2 regions of the Companilactobacillus paralimentarius genome follow, and region 1 is predicted to be linked to the other one. Evidence: predicted binding sites of a transcription regulator. Region 1 holds the regulator's gene; the other holds the start of a gene.
The links. The regulator HrcA, encoded in region 1, represses chaperone genes, less so after heat shock. The targets are predictions, from matches to a motif close to TTAGCACTCNNNNNNNNNGAGTGCTAA.

Region 1 (8,909 bases):
AGTTCAAAGAGCAGGAGTGACCAAGGCACTTTACAAGTATGATAAAGTAAGAAATATGTGGATTCCAGATTTAATGTTATTAAATAATAAATAGAAGAGATTGAAAATGCAGATTATTAAAGTTAAACATCCGCTTCTAGAGCAACAACGCCCAACTGAGGATACAGTTTTAATCATGGGTTTTTTTGATGGGGTACATCTTGGTCATCAAAAAGTTATTAAAACGGGAGTAGATCTTGCCCGTAAACACGGATTAAAATCAGTATTATTGACCTTTGATCGTTCTCCTAGAACGGTGTATCAACATGAAACAGATTATAAATACCTATCAACAATGGACCGAAAAGCCGAGTTAGTAGAAAAACTTGGAGTTGATCGGCTCTATTTTGTTGAATTTGGACAGGCATTTGCACAATTAAAGCCTCAAGAGTTTGTCAATCAATATATGATTGATTTAAAGGCTAAATTTGTTGTGGCTGGTTTTGATTATACATATGGAAAAAAAGATATTGCCAATATGCAGACATTACCACAGTATTCACATAATGAATTTGAAATTGTGACTGTGCCAGAACAAGTTTTGGATGATCGAAAAATTGGTTCAAGTGCAATCAAGCAGTTTATTTCTGAAAATAAAGTAGAAGAAGCTAATAAATTTTTAGGATATACTTATCAGAATCAAGGGACAGTAGTTCATGGTTTGCAACGAGGTCGAACTTTGGGTTATCCAACAGCTAATTTGGCAACCGAGGGTAATCAGTTAATTCCTTCAATTGGGGTTTATGCCACAAGAATTAAAGTCGGCGATACTTGGTACAATTCGATGACATCTGTGGGCTATAATGTAACCTTCAAAGAGAATACTGGAGTTACAATTGAAACTAATATTTTCGATTTTGATGCTGATATTTATGGTGAATATGTGGCATTGGAATGGGTTAAATATTTGCGTGGTGAAGTTAAGTTTGATGGAGCATCAGGGTTAGTCAAACAATTGGAATTAGATAAGATTAATTCAATCAAGGTTTTATCAAAAAAATAAGAGAACTTGGGTAAATGACAATAGAGATGTCATCAAGAGTTCTCTTTTTTAGATTTCTGAATTTTTTAGCAAATAATTTCAAAAATTGAGCGTGCATACTTGACACTATAGGGATAGATTGTTATATTTTACATTGTTAGCACTCAGGTATGAATAGTGCTAAAAAGGAGGACGGTATAATGCTATCACAACGTCAAGATGCAATCTTGAGAGAAGTCGTGCGCATATTCACAGATACCGGCCAGCCGGTTGGTTCGAAGACATTGATGAATGAATTACCTTTTCATGTAAGTTCTGCGACAATCAGAAATGAAATGGCAGTACTTGAAGAAGTGGGTTACCTCGAGAAGACTCATCTTTCATCAGGTAGAATTCCTTCAGCGATGGGATATCGTTATTATCTGGACCATCTGGTACAACCAACTAGTGTACCGCAAGATATAGCACAGAGAATTGACGATGACTTTGGTAAAACTTATCATCAAATTGATGATATTATCGAACAATCTGCCAAAATTTTATCTCATTTAACTAGTTATACAGCAATCACATTAGGACCAGAGAGCAGTTCAGTTCTTTTAACAGGTTTTAGAATCGTTCCCTTGAATCCACATCAACTCATGGCAATCATTGTCACAAGTGATAATAATGTTGAGAATAATATTTATACAATTGATGATGATTTTGATACTTCATTAATTGAAAAAATTGTAAATATTGTAAATGATAAGTTGGTTGGACAACCTTTACCTAAGGTTATTCAAATGCTTCATACCGATGTTCCTGCAATTCTTTCTGAATATATGTATTCAACTGATGGTTTGTTGGATATGATGGATCAGCTCTTTAAGAAGGCTGGTGCTGAGAAGTATTATGTTGATGGACAATTGAATTTGTTAAATTATGCTAACAATGATGATTTATCAGAGGTTCAATCATTGTTCTCAATCATCAATCAAAGTACTGATTTAAGAAAATTGATTGATCCAAGCATTTCTGATGATGCCATTAAGGTTCGTCTAGGAAGTGAACTTGGGAGTGATGCATTAAAGAACTACAGTATTATCACTGCTAATTATGATGTTGGTCATCATGGTAAAGGTGTTATTGCTTTATTAGGACCAACAACAATGCATTATTCACAGTTGATAGGTTTACTTGGTGAGTTCAGAGTTGAATTAGCCAAAAGATTAATTGATTATTATTCAAGGTATGATGATTCTTGAAATTTAGGAGGAAGTAATGGCAGATAAAGAAAAAGATCAAGATTTGAAGACTGCTAAGGAAGCAGCTCCCAAGACTGATAATAAAGCTGATAAAAAGTCAGCTAAAAAGGATGCTAAGGTTGATCCCAAAGATCAAGAAATCAAAGATCTTAAAGCTAAGAATGATGAGTTGTCAGACAATCTTTTAAGAACACAGGCTGAACTTCAAAATATGAACAAGCGTCATAGTAAAGAAGTCGCTGGAATTCTTAAATATGATGGTCAAAAGTTGGCAACTGAGATTCTTCCCGTTATCGATAATCTTGAACGTGCCTTAGCAGTTGATGCTGACGATGATGCCAGCAAGCAACTTAAAAAAGGTATTGAAATGGTGCAACAGCATATGGCTAAAGCATTGGAAGATAACCATGTGACTGTTATTGACAATGCTGGTGAAAAATTCGATCCAGCAGATAGTCAAGCTGTTCAAACTGTTCCTGCTGATGATAAACATAAGAAGGATACAGTCGTACAAGTTTTACAAAAGGGCTATAAATTAGAAGATCGTGTACTTCGTCCAGCAATGGTCGTTGTTGCTCAATAGTAAATAATTAAATAAAGAAATTAAAAAGAGGTTAAGGTTTATGTCAAAAGTTATTGGTATTGATTTAGGTACTACAAACTCTGCTGTAGCCGTTCTTGAAGGCGGTTCTCCAAAGATTATTACAAACCCAGAAGGTGCAAGAACTACTCCTTCAGTTGTTGCTTTCAAAGATGGTGAAATCCAAGTTGGTGAAGTTGCAAAACGTCAAGCAATCACTAACCCAGATACAGTTTCATCAATCAAGCGTCACATGGGTGAAGCAGGTTACAAAGTTACTGTAGCTGGCAAATCATATACACCACAAGAAATTTCAGCATTCATTCTACAACACATCAAGAAGTTCTCAGAAGACTACTTAGGTGAAAAGGTTACAGATGCTGTTATCACAGTTCCTGCATACTTCAATGATTCACAAAGACAAGCAACTAAAGATGCTGGTAAGATTGCTGGCTTGAACGTTCAACGTATCGTTAACGAACCAACAGCTTCAGCACTTGCTTATGGCCTAGATAATGACAAGGGTGACGAAAAAGTTCTTGTTTATGATCTTGGTGGTGGTACATTTGATGTTTCCGTTCTTCAATTAGGTGACGGTGTCTTCGAAGTACTTTCAACAAATGGTGATACACATCTTGGTGGTGATGACTTTGACCAAAAGATCATCGACTGGTTAGTTGAACAATTCAAAGCTAAGAATGGCGTTGATTTAGCTCAAGACAAGATGGCTCTTCAAAGATTAAAGGATGCTGCTGAAAAAGCTAAGAAGGACTTATCAGGTGTTGCTCAAACATCAATCAGTCTTCCATTTATTTCATCAGGTGCTAATGGTCCACTTCACTTGGAAGAAACATTGACACGTGCTAAGTTTGATGAATTGACATCAGATCTTGTTGAAAGAACAAAGATCCCTGTTGATAATGCTTTGAAAGATGCAAACCTTACAAATTCAGATATTGACAAGGTTATCTTAAATGGTGGTTCAACACGTATTCCTGCTGTTCAAGATGCTGTTGCTAAATGGACTGGTAAAGCTCCAGACCACTCAATCAACCCTGATGAAGCCGTTGCTCTTGGTGCCGCTATCCAAGGTGGTGTTATCTCTGGTGATGTTAAGGATGTTGTTTTACTTGATGTTACACCTCTATCACTTGGTATCGAAACAATGGGTGGTGTCTTCACTAAGTTGATCGATAGAAATACAACTATCCCAACAAGCAAGTCACAAGTATTCTCAACTGCTGCTGATAACCAAAGTGCTGTTGATATTCACGTCTTACAAGGTGAACGTCCAATGGCTGCTGACAATAAGACCTTAGGTCGTTTCCAATTAACAGATATTCCTGCTGCACCTCGTGGTGTACCTCAAATCCAAGTTACATTCGATATTGATAAGAATGGTATCGTAAATGTTTCTGCTAAGGATATGGGAACAAACAAGGAACAAAAGATCACTATCAAGAGTTCATCAGGTTTGAGTGATGAAGAAATTGATAAGATGATGAAAGAAGCTAAGGAACACGAAGAGGAAGATAACAAACGTAAGGAAGAAGTCGATGTTAAGAATGACGTTGAACAAACATTGTTTGCAACAGACAAGACTCTAAAAGACGTTAAAGGTAAAGTTTCTGACGATGAAATCAAGAAAGCCCAAGATGCCCGTGATGCTTTGAAGAAAGCTCAAGACTCAGGTGATCTTGAAGACATGAAGAAGAAACGTGACGATTTGAACAAGATTGTTCAAGATCTTTCTGTAAAACTTTATCAACAAGCTCAACAAGCACAACAACAAGCTGGCGGCGATAAAGGTGCTGCTGGTACAGGTTCAGCTGATGATAAGAAGTCAGGCGATGACAATACAGTTGATGGCGACTTCTCAGAAGTAGATCCTGATAAAGATAAGAAATAATAATTGTGATAAAGAGCAGTCGTTTAATTACTAAAACCAATTATGGTATAGTAAGAACATAACTGCTCTTTTGAGCGTTAAAAAGGAATAGGACTCAAATGTCCTGTCATGCAAAGGTGATTTAATGGCAGATAAAAATCCATATGACGTACTAGGCGTTGATAAAAACGCTTCTGATGACGATATAAGAAAAGCATTTCGTAAACTTTCAAAAAAGTATCATCCTGATTTGAATAAAGCACCTGATGCTGAAGCAAAGTTTAAGGAAGTTAATGCCGCTTATGAAATTTTAAAGGATCCACAAAAGCGTGCTCAATATGATCAATATGGTTCTGCCGGTATGAATGGTGGCCAAGGTGGATTTGGCGGCTTCGGTGGTGCCGGTGCTGGTGATCAGTTCGGTGGCTTTGAAGATATCTTTAGTCAATTCTTTGGTGGCGGTGGTGCTGCTCGTCAAAATCCTAATGCCCCAAGACAAGGTTCCGACTTACAATATCGCATGGATTTGACTTTTGAAGAAGGTGTCTTTGGTAAGAAGACTAACATTTCTTACAATCGTGAAGAGGAATGTTCAACTTGTGGTGGTTCAGGTGCTAAACCTGGTACACATCCAGAAACATGTTCTAAATGTCATGGCTCAGGTTATGTTGAAGTAGATCGTCAAACTCCACTTGGCCGTATGCGTACAAGAGTTGTTTGTGATGTCTGCAATGGTACTGGTAAAGAAATCAAAGAAAAGTGCAACATTTGCCATGGTTCAGGTAAGGTAAATGAAAAGCATGAACTTAAGGTTACAGTTCCAGCTGGTGTTGAAGATGGACAACAAATGCGCTTAGATGGTCAAGGTGAAGCCGGAACAAACGGTGGACCTTATGGTGATTTGTATATTGTCTTTCATGTTGCTCCAAGTAAGGAGTTCAGACGTGATGGTTCGACAATTTATGCATCAGTAAATATCAGTTTCCCACAAGCTACATTAGGCGATAAGATCAAGGTTAATACAGTTCATGGTCCTGTAGAATTGAATATCCCAAGTGGTACTCAAACAGGAACAACATTCAGATTACGTGGTAAAGGTGCTCCAGTTTTAAACAGTAAGAGTATCGGTGATGAAAAGGTAACAGTTAATATCGTTACACCTCGTAAGTTGTCTAGTGAACAACGTAGTGCTTTGAAACAATTTGCTGAAGCTGGTGGCGACAAAGTTAAAGAAAAAGATAGTAACTTTTTCAACAAAGTAAGAGATGCCTTTAAGGGCGAATAAAAAATAAGAACTTGCAATTCTAATTTGAATTGCAAGTTCTTATTTTTTTGTTTTTTAAATTTGAGCAAACTTGTTAAGAAGACGAATCATTTGGCAAGTAAAACTATATTCATTATCATACCAGGAAACCGTCTTTACCAAGTTCAGATTGCCGACTTGAGTTACTTCTGTTTGGGTAGGGTCAAAGACAGATCCATAGGTAGAATTGATAATATCACTAGACACGATTTCTCTATCATCATATCCAAAGGATGGATTGTTTTTGGTATGGCGTTGCATAGCATTATTTATGTCATCAACGGTAACTTCTTTATCTAAAATAGTAACTAATTCAGTCAATGAGCCGTCGATGACTGGTACTCTTTGAGCATGTCCTTTTAGTTTGCCATTTAATTCAGGAATAACTAAACCAATGGCCTTAGCGGCACCTGATGAATGAGGGATAATATTAATAGCGGCAGTTCTAGCAGCTCTTAAATTACCTCCACGAACTGGTCCATCAAGAATCATTTGTGTTGAAGTGTAGGCATGAACAGTCGTCATAGTTCCAACCTTAATGCCGAAATCTTGATTCAAGTAGTAAGCCATTGGGGCTAAGCAATTGGTTGTACAAGAACCAGCTGAAATGATTTTATCATCGGGATTTAATGTATTATCATTGACGTTGTAAACAATAGTTTTCATTTGACCAGCTGGTGCTGATATCAAAACCTTCTTTACGCCAGCGTCTAAATGGGCCTGTGACTTTTCAGTGGAAGTATAAAATCCAGTACATTCAAGAACAATATCCACACCATCATTTTTTACCCAAGAAATTTTTCTGGCATCTGGTTCAGCGTAAACATGAATTTTCTGGTTATCGACTAAAATGTCACGTCCATCTGATTTGACCTCGTGTTCAAATCTTCCGTGTGCAGAATCAAATTGTAATAATTGTGCTAACATTTTAGCATTAGTTAAATCATTAATTGCGACAACTTCTAGGTTGCTGTCCTTTAGTTCACTAATTCTTTTAAAAGCTAAACGACCAATGCGGCCGAATCCATTAATTCCAATTTTTACTGTCATGTTGATGACCTCCATCTCTTTATTACATGTGTAATCTTAACGAGAAATGAATTGACCAACAATGTCATAAATGAAGTGCTTAACTATACTATTTGTAGGAGATAAAAATGAGTCAAATTGATAGACATAAAAAACGAATTGTTCAAATAGATTTTTATTCTCATCAAAAATTACGGGAACTATCCTTGAGTAAAAAATATACGTTAGTCTTAATAACTGAGAATGAAGCTTTGGGAGTTCTGAATGGATATCCAATTCAATTAAAGGCTCCATGCGTCTTATGCTTACAGGACAATGATGATTTGAAAGTTGATTCAGAGATTAATGCATCAATTTTTTGTTTTGCTCCGATCTTTTTAGAGACAGTGCGTGTATCACAGTTGAAGGATATTAACGTTCCTAATACGCCACACATAAAAAAGGGATTGTCTTTATTTGAAGAACATAATCGAGTTATTCCACTTGATACAAAAGTCTATCCTAAATTTTTGCAGTGGTTTTTTACTATGGGGATGGAGGTTAGCGCCCAAAGTGACGATTTATGGGTCTGTCGTATCAAACAGTATTTGATTCAAATATTTAATCTCTTATTACAGTCAAAAGAGTCTCATTCACAATCCGTAATAGATATTGCATTGAATTTTATTCATATGAATTATTCACAACCGATAAGATTAGATGATTTAACAGATTTAGTACATTTAAATCGTGTGTCACTGAATGAACAATTTAAACAACGAGTTAATCAAACGGCGATGCAGTATTTATTATCATATCGTTTGAATATTGCAGAACAAATGTTGACACACACAGGAATGACTTTAAATGATATAGCTTTAGCAACTGGTTTTGAGTATGATACTTATTTTATGAAACAATTTCGGCAACGCAAAGGGATGTCGCCAACACAATATCGCAATATTAGTCGGAAAGTAGCGGCACAACAGTGAATATCCAAGTCAATGCTCTAGAACATAGTAGTACAATAGTGTAAAATAGAAAGAATGATAAATTTCTGATGGAAGGGAATAATTTATGGATTTAGATCTCGATAAGTTAAAAGAAAGACAAAAAAGAATTCGTAATTTCTCTATCGTAGCGCATATCGATCATGGTAAATCAACGATTGCTGATCGAATTTTGGAAAGAACTAAGACTGTTTCAAAACGTGAGATGAAAGCCCAGATCCTAGATGATATGGATTTGGAACGTGAACGTGGAATTACTATTAAGTTAAACGCGGTAGAACTTGAATACGAAGCTAAAGATGGTAAGACTTATATCTTCCATCTAATTGATACTCCAGGACATGTGGACTTCTCCTATGAAGTTTCACGTTCTCTAGCTGCTTGTGAGGGAGCCTTGTTGGTGGTTGATGCTGCTCAAGGTGTTGAAGCTCAAACGCTGGCTAATGCTTATTTAGCGATTGATAATGATTTGGAAATTGTACCAGTTATCAATAAAATTGACTTACCTTCAGCTGAACCTGATAAAGTTAAAGAAGAAATTGAAGAGATGATAGGTATAGACGCCGAATCGTCAATTTTGATGAGTGCTAAGACTGGTATCGGTGTCGACGAATTGCTTGAAAGAATTGTATCTGATGTACCAGCTCCTGAAGGTGATTTGGATAAACCACTCAAAGCGTTGATCTTTGATTCAGTTTATGACAGTTATCGTGGCGTTGTGTTGGATGTACGTGTTCGAGAAGGCGTTGTAAAGGTCGGAGACACGATTCAATTGATGAGTAATAAGAAGACCTTTGAAGTTACAGAAGTTGGTGTGATGTCTCCTAAAGCCGTTAAACGTGACTATTTGAT
Region 2 (8,909 bases), 1.3 Mb from region 1:
CCTCACCAATTAATCTTTATATCCGATAATGGTCAATACGAATTCTATGGCAAACTCAATGATTTAGAAAAGAAATACACTTTCTTATTTAGAATTAGTCGTTCCTGTCTTATCAATCCAATCAACATCAGACAGATTGATTTTCCATCCCGTCAAATTCTATTAAAGAATGGCACTATTAAAAAATTTTCCATAGGGAAAGCTACTAAATTAAAGAAGAAACTGCAATCTATCACTAATATTTAAAGCAAAAGGATTCGAGCAATCACGCTCGAGTCCTTTTATTTTTATCCTTTTCAAGACATAAAACCACCCCATCCAAGATATTTCAACTCTAAATAATCACACAGTTGTTAAAATTATCAGTGTAAAGAATCAATTATGATACGGGGTGAATATTATGAAAAACATATTTAGCACACTATTCATTATTATTGGTATCTGGCAATTTTTCGCAACAACGAATTATTTCAAAACTATCAAAACATCAGGTGGCAAATCCACATCAGCATTTTCACCGATGGCAATTTGGTTCTCATTTATACTTGCAATCACTTTTATCATTTTGGGACTTGGTTCACTCTTTAATTGGCTCTAAAATTTCTTAACAACACAGGAGATATCATGCCGCAAAAAATAATCCAACTAATACTCCTTTTACTACTACCGATATTTATACAGCTAAATGCCTTAACCATGGTCTCAAAATCAGGCAATATCGTCTTTACACTAATTATGTTTGGAGCTATCTTATACGTGTTAATTCGCATTACCAAAAAATACGATTTACCATACCAGCACCTTCCTAACAACTATCTTCGAAAAAACTAAGAATATTTACAGTAATATCCTTTCACATCAATTATTGAATATAATATCGACAACCCTATTTTTCTTATAAAGGAGGTGACAAAACAAATGGCTAAACTAACTTGGTTTGCTGGTGGCAAAGATCGTGGTGATGAAGCAATTGCTATCATCGATGACTTACTTAATAATTTAAATACCGATGCCAACAAACAACCTCTACAAGAGGTACTAATCGAATTCAAAGATGAACTAGAAAAAAGAGGATCCGCCGTTCCCTACATCTTAAGTAGGATGAACATATCAATTTCTAACGCACTTCATAAGAACAAAATTTCATTAACAGAAGAACAACAATCTAAACTACAAAAATTAACTCAATTATCAAATATCAGATATGGCTATTAAAATAAACGACGTCCATTCAGATTAATCAATCCACAAAATTAAAGTGAATTGAGATTCCTGAATAGACGTCGTTTTTTAATTCTAAATTTAGAAGCAGAATCTAGTCTGGAACAAAAAATCATTAGCTTCAAGTCGCGTCCGCTACGTTCCAGCGGCCCACAGATTTTTTGTGGAAGACGACATATTTACCCACTAAAAAAGACCTCAAACGAGGTCTCTTCCATTTCTATATTTGTCCAACTTCAACTGAAACTTCATTGGATAATTTTTTATCTAAGAATTTTTGAATCTCTTTATATGACACATTAAAATTCATTTCCACTTGTTGTGGTCTCTTTGTATTAAAAATGACTGCTACTTTTGGTTTACTACCTTGCAACTCGATTGGTATCAAAGTTACGTGAATGATTTGCGAGTAATCCAAAACACCCGAATAGAATCCGTTGATGACGATTTTCTTCGAACCAATTCCCCCAACACCATTCATAATGTTAAGTAACATGAATAAAGCAACCATGATGATGTAAGATAATTGATTTGTTGGTGAGAAAAGTAGCCAGGCACCAATGAAGGCGGCAAAGATCAGCGATGAAACCTTATAAATTGATTTGATTTCAATTTGGGACTGCCAATACACATTGAAGGCTGCACCAAGGAAAAAGATGATATCAACTATTATTAAAATTACATTCATTTTGACTTTATCCCTTTTCTAAAAAATTTAAAATATTGTTCCTTACTATTTCCATTACATCTATATTGTATCGTAACAGTGTGACAAATACATGAAGTTGCGTATTAGAAACGTAAAATTATGCATTTAAACATAAATTTTTGTTTATTAATAACATTATTGGCACAGAATTATTACCCTAAACCGTCATCTATCCTTTGAAATCACAGCTTTTAATATTATTTTGTTAAGTTGTCCTAATTATTAAGTTTACTGGGTTTAAAAGACACCTCTAACATGATATTATATGTTGAGAATAAAAAGGGGGAGAACAGCTTGAGTGAAAAAAATAAAAAACACGAAAGCCTAATTCATTACGCTAACGGTCCTTCCTTGGAAGAAATTAATGATACCGTTGATGTTCCGACAGACGCAGGTTTCTTTAAAACCTTGTTAGCATATAGTGGACCAGGTGCCTTGGTCGCCGTGGGTTACATGGATCCCGGTAACTGGGTAACATCTATCGCCGGTGGTGCCCAATTTAAGTACAAATTACTATCCGTTATCTTGATTTCTAGTTTAATTGCGATGCTACTACAATACATGTCAGCTAAACTAGGTATCGTGACCGGAAGAGATTTGGCACAACTAACGAGAGATCGAACTAGTCGAGTCGGAGGATTCTGTTTATGGATCATCACCGAATTGGCTATCATGGCAACCGATATCGCCGAAATTATTGGTTCAGCGATTGCCTTGAAATTGCTATTTAATATACCGGTATTATGGGGTGTTATCATCACGGCCTTTGATGTTCTATTACTATTGGTCTTGATGAAACTAGGATTCAGAAAAATTGAAGCTATCGTAGCCACACTTATTATGGTTATTCTATTAGTCTTCTTGTACGAAGTTATTTTGGCTAAACCAGATGTTGGTCAAATGATGGTCGGATTCATCCCCGAACCTAAGATTTTACAAAATCAGAGTATGCTTTACCTATCATTAGGTATTGTTGGTGCGACAGTTATGCCTCATAACTTGTACTTGCACTCATCTATTTCACAGGCTAGAAAATATGACCGTGATGATCCAAAGAGTATTCATCAAGCTGTTAGATTTTCAACTTGGGATTCAAATATCCAATTAACATTAGCCTTTGTCGTTAACACATTGCTATTACTACTTGGTGCCGCATTGTTCTATGGTACAAATAGTGATTTGGGACGTTTCGTTGATCTATTTAACGCCCTTCAAAATCCAAAGGTTGCCGGTGCAGTTGCTAGTCCCGTACTAAGTATTTTGTTTGCCGTTGCCCTATTGGCATCTGGTCAAAACTCAACTATTACTGGTACACTTTCCGGACAAATTGTTATGGAAGGTTTCATCCATATGAAGATGAAACTATGGGCAAGACGTGTTATTACTCGTCTTCTATCCATTATTCCAGTTATCTCGTTTGCCATTATTTTCCACGGTAACGAAGCTAAGATTGAATCACTTTTGACATTGTCACAAGTATTCTTGAGTGTCGCTTTACCATTTTCAATTTTCCCATTGATCAGATTCTCCAGTAACAAGAAACTTATGGGTGAATTTGCCAATAATAAATTTATTGAATATCTAGGTTACTTTGTTGCGGTAGTGCTAACTATTTTGAATATTTGGTTAATCTATACAACATTTGTGCCAACCGCTTAAAAGTTAAAGAGCAGTTTCTTCGAAAATGAGGGAACTGCTTTTTTTATTTACTCCTTATATCAAAATGGAAGTATACTTCCATTTTCTTTTTCAAACCTTAATTGTAAATCGATCCTCTAATCTGGTATCATTTACCCAACAATACAAATAGAAAGCAAGGAATACTGATTGAATGCATTAGTAAATATGTACGGTCCATTCTTTGATCTTCATAACTGGGCAACTGTTATTGAATCGGGGGAAGATTGGTTAGTTATCTTATCATTGGTAGTCATGGAGTGTATGTTGTCAGTCGACAACGCGGTAGTTTTGGCCGCTCAAACACAATCACTGCCTAACAAAGTTGAACAAGAAAAGTCATTATTTTACGGACTATTCGGTGCTTATATCTTTAGATTCTTAGTTATCGGTGTCGGGGTCTACTTGATTAATTTCTGGTGGATCAAAGTCTTTGGTGCCGCCTACTTGTTCTATCTCTTCTTAAATCACTTTTTCTTTAGTAAGAACAAGAAGGTTGAGGTTCCAACAGAACCTAAAAAAGAGAATGTCTTTGAAAAACATCTTCACATTTCCAGATTCTGGCAAGTCGTTATCTCAATTGAATTAATGGATATCGTCTTCTCAATTGATTCTGTTTTGGCCTCACTAGCCATTTCCAGTAACCCGGTTATCGTCTTAATTGGTGGTATAATTGGTATCCTAGCTATGAGAGGTATCGCTGAACTAATCATGGGCTTGATGAGTAAGATTCCTGAACTAAACGGTATGGCTTACTTCTTGATCATGTTCATTTCGGTAAAATTATTCTTGTCGATTCCAGCGATTGACATCGAAATACCTAATCTTGTCTTCGTAGGTGTCTTAGTTGGTGCCATCATCGTTACCCTAATTATTCATATTATCAACAATAACAGAGCTCCCAAGAGCAAGAAAAAATAGCCTCCGTCAGGAAGCTATTTTTTATTTTGCAATTTCGAATGTTTCAAACTGTAAGTGAAGTAAACAACGATTCCAATCAAGATCCAAATTCCAACACTGATTTTAGAAATAGCTGGCAACATCAATAAGAAGTATAAACTAGCTACCCCAGCAAAAATTGGTAGGAATGGATACCAAGGCATCTTGAAACCTGTATTAGGAATGTCTTTACGATGACGTAGAGGAATAATTCCAAAGGAAATAAAGACGAAGGCCAACAACGTTCCAGCATTGATCAATGATGTCAATTCAGTCAATGGCACTAAGCCCGCAAAGAATGCCTGAACTACTGTTGCCACCAGAATGGCATTCTTTGGAACTGAATATTTGAAGTCGACTTGTCCCATTTTCTTAGGTAACAATCCATCACGGCCCAAAGCGTAAACTAGACGAGATCCACCAAAGAACATCGTCAACAATGATGTGAAAATACCGACTAAGGCACCAATGGTAATCAGTTTATTCCAAGTATCCAGATGTACGACTTTCAACGCATAAGCGGCTGGATCATCAACGTTTAAGTCCTTATAATTGACGATTCCGGTTAAAACAAGTGAGAAGGAAACGTACAAGATTACTGCAACAATAACTGTTCCCAGAATTCCTTTAACCATATCCTTTTTCGGATTAATGGTCTCCGCTGAATTGGCTGCCAAAGCATCGAATCCAACGAAAGCAAAGAAGACTGTAGCACAAGCTGTCGAGATTCCACCTAATCCAAAGGGTTCAGTATGGAACTGTTTAGGATAGAATGGTACATAATTGCTAGTCTTAATATAGAAGAAACCGACCACAACGAAGAGGACGATAATCGCTACTTTGATAACAACCGCAACGTTTTCAACTTTCTTAGAAAGACTGGCACCGTGGGAAATGATGATAGCAATCAATAAGACGATCAACGTCGCCGAAATATTGATTCCACCACCTTCCAGAGGACCTGCCGATAAGAACTTAGGTAGATGTACTCCAAAGGCTCCTAAAATATTGTTGTTAAAATATGAAGCAAAACCAACTGCTTCCGCTGAAACAGTTAAAAAGTATTCCAAAATTAAAGCCCAACCTAGAATCCAGCCGACTATTTCACCATAAATAATGGAACCAAATGAATAAGCTGAACCTGCGACAGGCATTGCCGATGAAAATTCAGCATAAGCCATGCCGACTAAGCCAGAGACCAGTGCAGCAATCAAGAACGCTATCGCCACCGCTGGACCAGCGTGTAACGCCGCTTCATGTCCTGGCAAAATAAAAATACCAGTTCCAATTACGGCACCAATCCCAAGTGACAAAAGATCCCTTGCACCCAAACTCTTTGTTAGTCTCGAATCCGCCTTGATGTATGTGTCGACGGATTCCTTCTTAAAGACATTTTTCATAAAAATCTCTCCTTAAATTACACAGAAACAAGTAATTTACATTAAGTTTAAATTCTACTACAATTTTTTTCATAAAAAAAGATGATTTGTACATAAATCCTATACACACGTCTAATTATCGTTTACACATCGAAATAATTATGAGGCAAACAAAAAATGTAGGAAGCATTAGTAAGAATGCCCCCTACATTTTTATTATTACTCTTTTCCATCAATACGATATTTCGTTGGTGCATAGCCGGTATACTTTTTAAATGTCTGGCTGAAATAGCTCAACCTAGTAAAACCTAACGCATCTGAAATCTCATTAATACTGTCATCCGATTCCTTTAACAGAATCATAGCCTTTTGAATCTTTCGGGCATTCAAATATACCGAAAAACTCAAACCTGTTTCCCTCTTAAACAGTTTGCTGAAATAATAATCTGACAAATAAACTTTTCCCGATACTTGATCGAGTGTTAAACGTTTATCTAAATTACTATCAATAAACTCAATTGCTGCAATAATCGATTCATTTGATGTTGATAAATGTCTGATTCTCTTCAATGCACCACTCTCATTATTATCGAGATCATCAATCGCTTCATCGACGTCCAATGAATACTTAATTATGAAATCACCAATCCCTTTCTCTTTGATGATCAATTTAGATACACTCTCAAATAAGTATTTTAAATACTCAACTTGTTGCTGTAATTTTTGAATTACTATGATGTTACTCGGATCAGTATTTTTTACAATGTCCTGAGCGACACAAATCTTTCCTACCCGTTGATTGATTATAGCAACACGCAACGGTGCGTCAGCATATTCCATGCCATACTTATATTTGCTGATGCTCAACTTAGATAAGTCCCTAGCTTTATTTATTCTAGTTAATTCACTTTTCTCTGTTAGCTTACCAAAAATTCCAGCCTGTAAATGATCCTCATTGTTTAACACAAATATAGCTATATCATTAGTCTGTGCATACGCTTGCAACAGATGGATCAATAGCTTATCACTACTAGATAATAAAGACTGCAAGTCAAATTCTTCCATAATTGTTAGCCAACCAATCTACAGTACTTAAATATTTGAATTTAGATATTCCATTAGCACTACAGCGTCATTATGTTCTTCATCTTTTGCACTATATAGTATTAGTACATCTTGTGTTTGAAGAGCCTCTTTTACGGACTTTAGAAATTCTTTGGTATATGGATTATTGTTAATCTCATCCAAATATTTATTTTTGAATTCTAAGTATTTTTCAGGATCATGTCCAAACCACTTACGCAATTCTGCTGATGGGGCTATCTCTTTTGCCCATAAATCAAGGTCTGCACGTACCTTAGACATTCCTCGTGGCCAAAGTCGATCTACCAGCACCCGATACCCTGATGGTAAATTTTTGTCATATATACGTCTCATAACTAATTTAGTCATCTTAACATCCTCTTCTTTACCATGTTAATTGTATCACATAATTTACAGTTATATTTTACTTACTTTTTGCAAAATTTAGTACTCGTCAATTAAGAGTGCTAAATTCTTGAACTTCCATAATTCAGGTTTTATACTGTATTTGTAATCAAGGGAAAGGAAGTAATGATATATGGCAAATGAAATTATGGATCGTAATAATTTAATGAGAAACTTATTTAACGGTGACTCTTGGATGAATAATTTTCCATCTATATTTGACAATAATTTCCCAGAAGATTCAACACTAAAGACTGATATTAAAGAAAATAATCAAAATTACGAATTACACGTTGATCTTCCCGCAGTTGATAAGAAGAATATTGATATCACTTACGATAACAATATTTTAACTATCAGTGGTCACCGCGATAGTTTTACCGATCACAACGATAAAGATGGCGACGTAATTATGTCGGAGCGCTCAAGTGGTCATTTCATGAGACAATACAGATTGCCACAAGTCGATCAAGATAATATCAAAGCTACATATAATAAAGGTGTTTTGGAAATCACTCTTCCAAAGATGAATAAGGAGATTAATTCTGGACATCATATCGATATCGACTAATGCTTTACGCTTATTTTTTTGGAGTTTCATTAGCACTCAACTTCATCGAGTGCTAAAAATTTATTCTATTAAAAAGGAGTAATTATTTATGACAAATGAAATTATGAATCGTAACAATTTAATGAGAGACTTTTTCAATGGAGACAATTGGATGAACAGTTTTCCATCATTGTTCAAAGATAGTGCTTTAGAAGGTTCTAACTTAAAGACTGACATTAAGGAAACTGATAAGGGTTATGAAGTACATATTGATATGCCTGCTTTCGATAAGAAGAATATCGACATCAATTACCAAGATAACATTTTAACCGTCAGTGGTCGTCGTGACAGCTTCAATGATCATAACGATAAGAACGGTGACATGATTATGTCCGAACGCTCAAGCGGCCGCTTCATGAGACAATATCACTTACCAGCAGCTGACGTTGAGAACATCAAAGCCAACTATGACAATGGTGTCTTGAAGGTTAACCTTCCTAAGTTAGAAAAGAAAACTAGCTCAGAACACCATATCGATATTGACTAATGTATATTCATTTAGGTTTTACAATACCTAAGAAACGAAACAGGATTTAGTCCGGAACAACAAGAAAATTGGCTCAGCCATGAGATTTATCTTAGCACTTTATTGCTTAGATAAAGGCCGAACTTAGAGATCCATTATTTTGCACGAAGTGTGAAATAATTAGCTCCAAGTCGGCCCATGGCGTTCCAGCCAAATTTTCTTGTTGTGGAGGACGGCATCTTACCATCATTTCCACCTAAAAATGGTAAATTTATATGAATTCACAAAATCTTCACATTTTATAAATATTTAATTCATAAAGGTTGAGTATTATATAAATTGTAGATGAGAGATATAGATAATCCCTTTTCTCACCCCCCTATAACATATATATATTTAATCCCCTAAATAAAAAGTACC

Region 2: the regulator HrcA is predicted to act here: its motif matches at 7,453-7,479, upstream of ACI6PB_RS11920 (Hsp20/alpha crystallin family protein).

What each region holds. Positions count from the first base shown of each region.
Region 1 covers NZ_OY724131.1:1,069,882-1,078,790, forward strand. Annotated here, with positions in the region: gene truB (tRNA pseudouridine(55) synthase TruB) at 1-94, shown strand, start outside; gene ribF (riboflavin biosynthesis protein RibF) at 107-1,042, shown strand; gene hrcA (heat-inducible transcriptional repressor HrcA) at 1,222-2,268, shown strand; gene grpE (nucleotide exchange factor GrpE) at 2,285-2,851, shown strand; gene dnaK (molecular chaperone DnaK) at 2,892-4,757, shown strand; gene dnaJ (molecular chaperone DnaJ) at 4,882-6,021, shown strand; gene gap (type I glyceraldehyde-3-phosphate dehydrogenase) at 6,076-7,089, opposite strand; gene ACI6PB_RS05075 (AraC family transcriptional regulator) at 7,197-8,039, shown strand; gene lepA (translation elongation factor 4) at 8,125-8,909, shown strand, end outside.
Region 2 covers NZ_OY724131.1:2,408,478-2,417,386, forward strand. Annotated here, with positions in the region: gene ACI6PB_RS11875 (DNA-binding response regulator) at 1-246, shown strand, start outside; gene ACI6PB_RS11880 (hypothetical protein) at 401-598, shown strand; gene ACI6PB_RS11885 (bacteriocin immunity protein) at 919-1,215, shown strand; gene ACI6PB_RS11890 (hypothetical protein) at 1,442-1,909, opposite strand; gene ACI6PB_RS11895 (Nramp family divalent metal transporter) at 2,186-3,589, shown strand; gene ACI6PB_RS11900 (DUF475 domain-containing protein) at 3,758-4,528, shown strand; gene ACI6PB_RS11905 (APC family permease) at 4,543-5,946, opposite strand; gene ACI6PB_RS11910 (AraC family transcriptional regulator) at 6,145-6,975, opposite strand; gene ACI6PB_RS11915 (DUF488 domain-containing protein) at 7,018-7,377, opposite strand; gene ACI6PB_RS11920 (Hsp20/alpha crystallin family protein) at 7,547-7,984, shown strand; gene ACI6PB_RS11925 (Hsp20/alpha crystallin family protein) at 8,073-8,510, shown strand.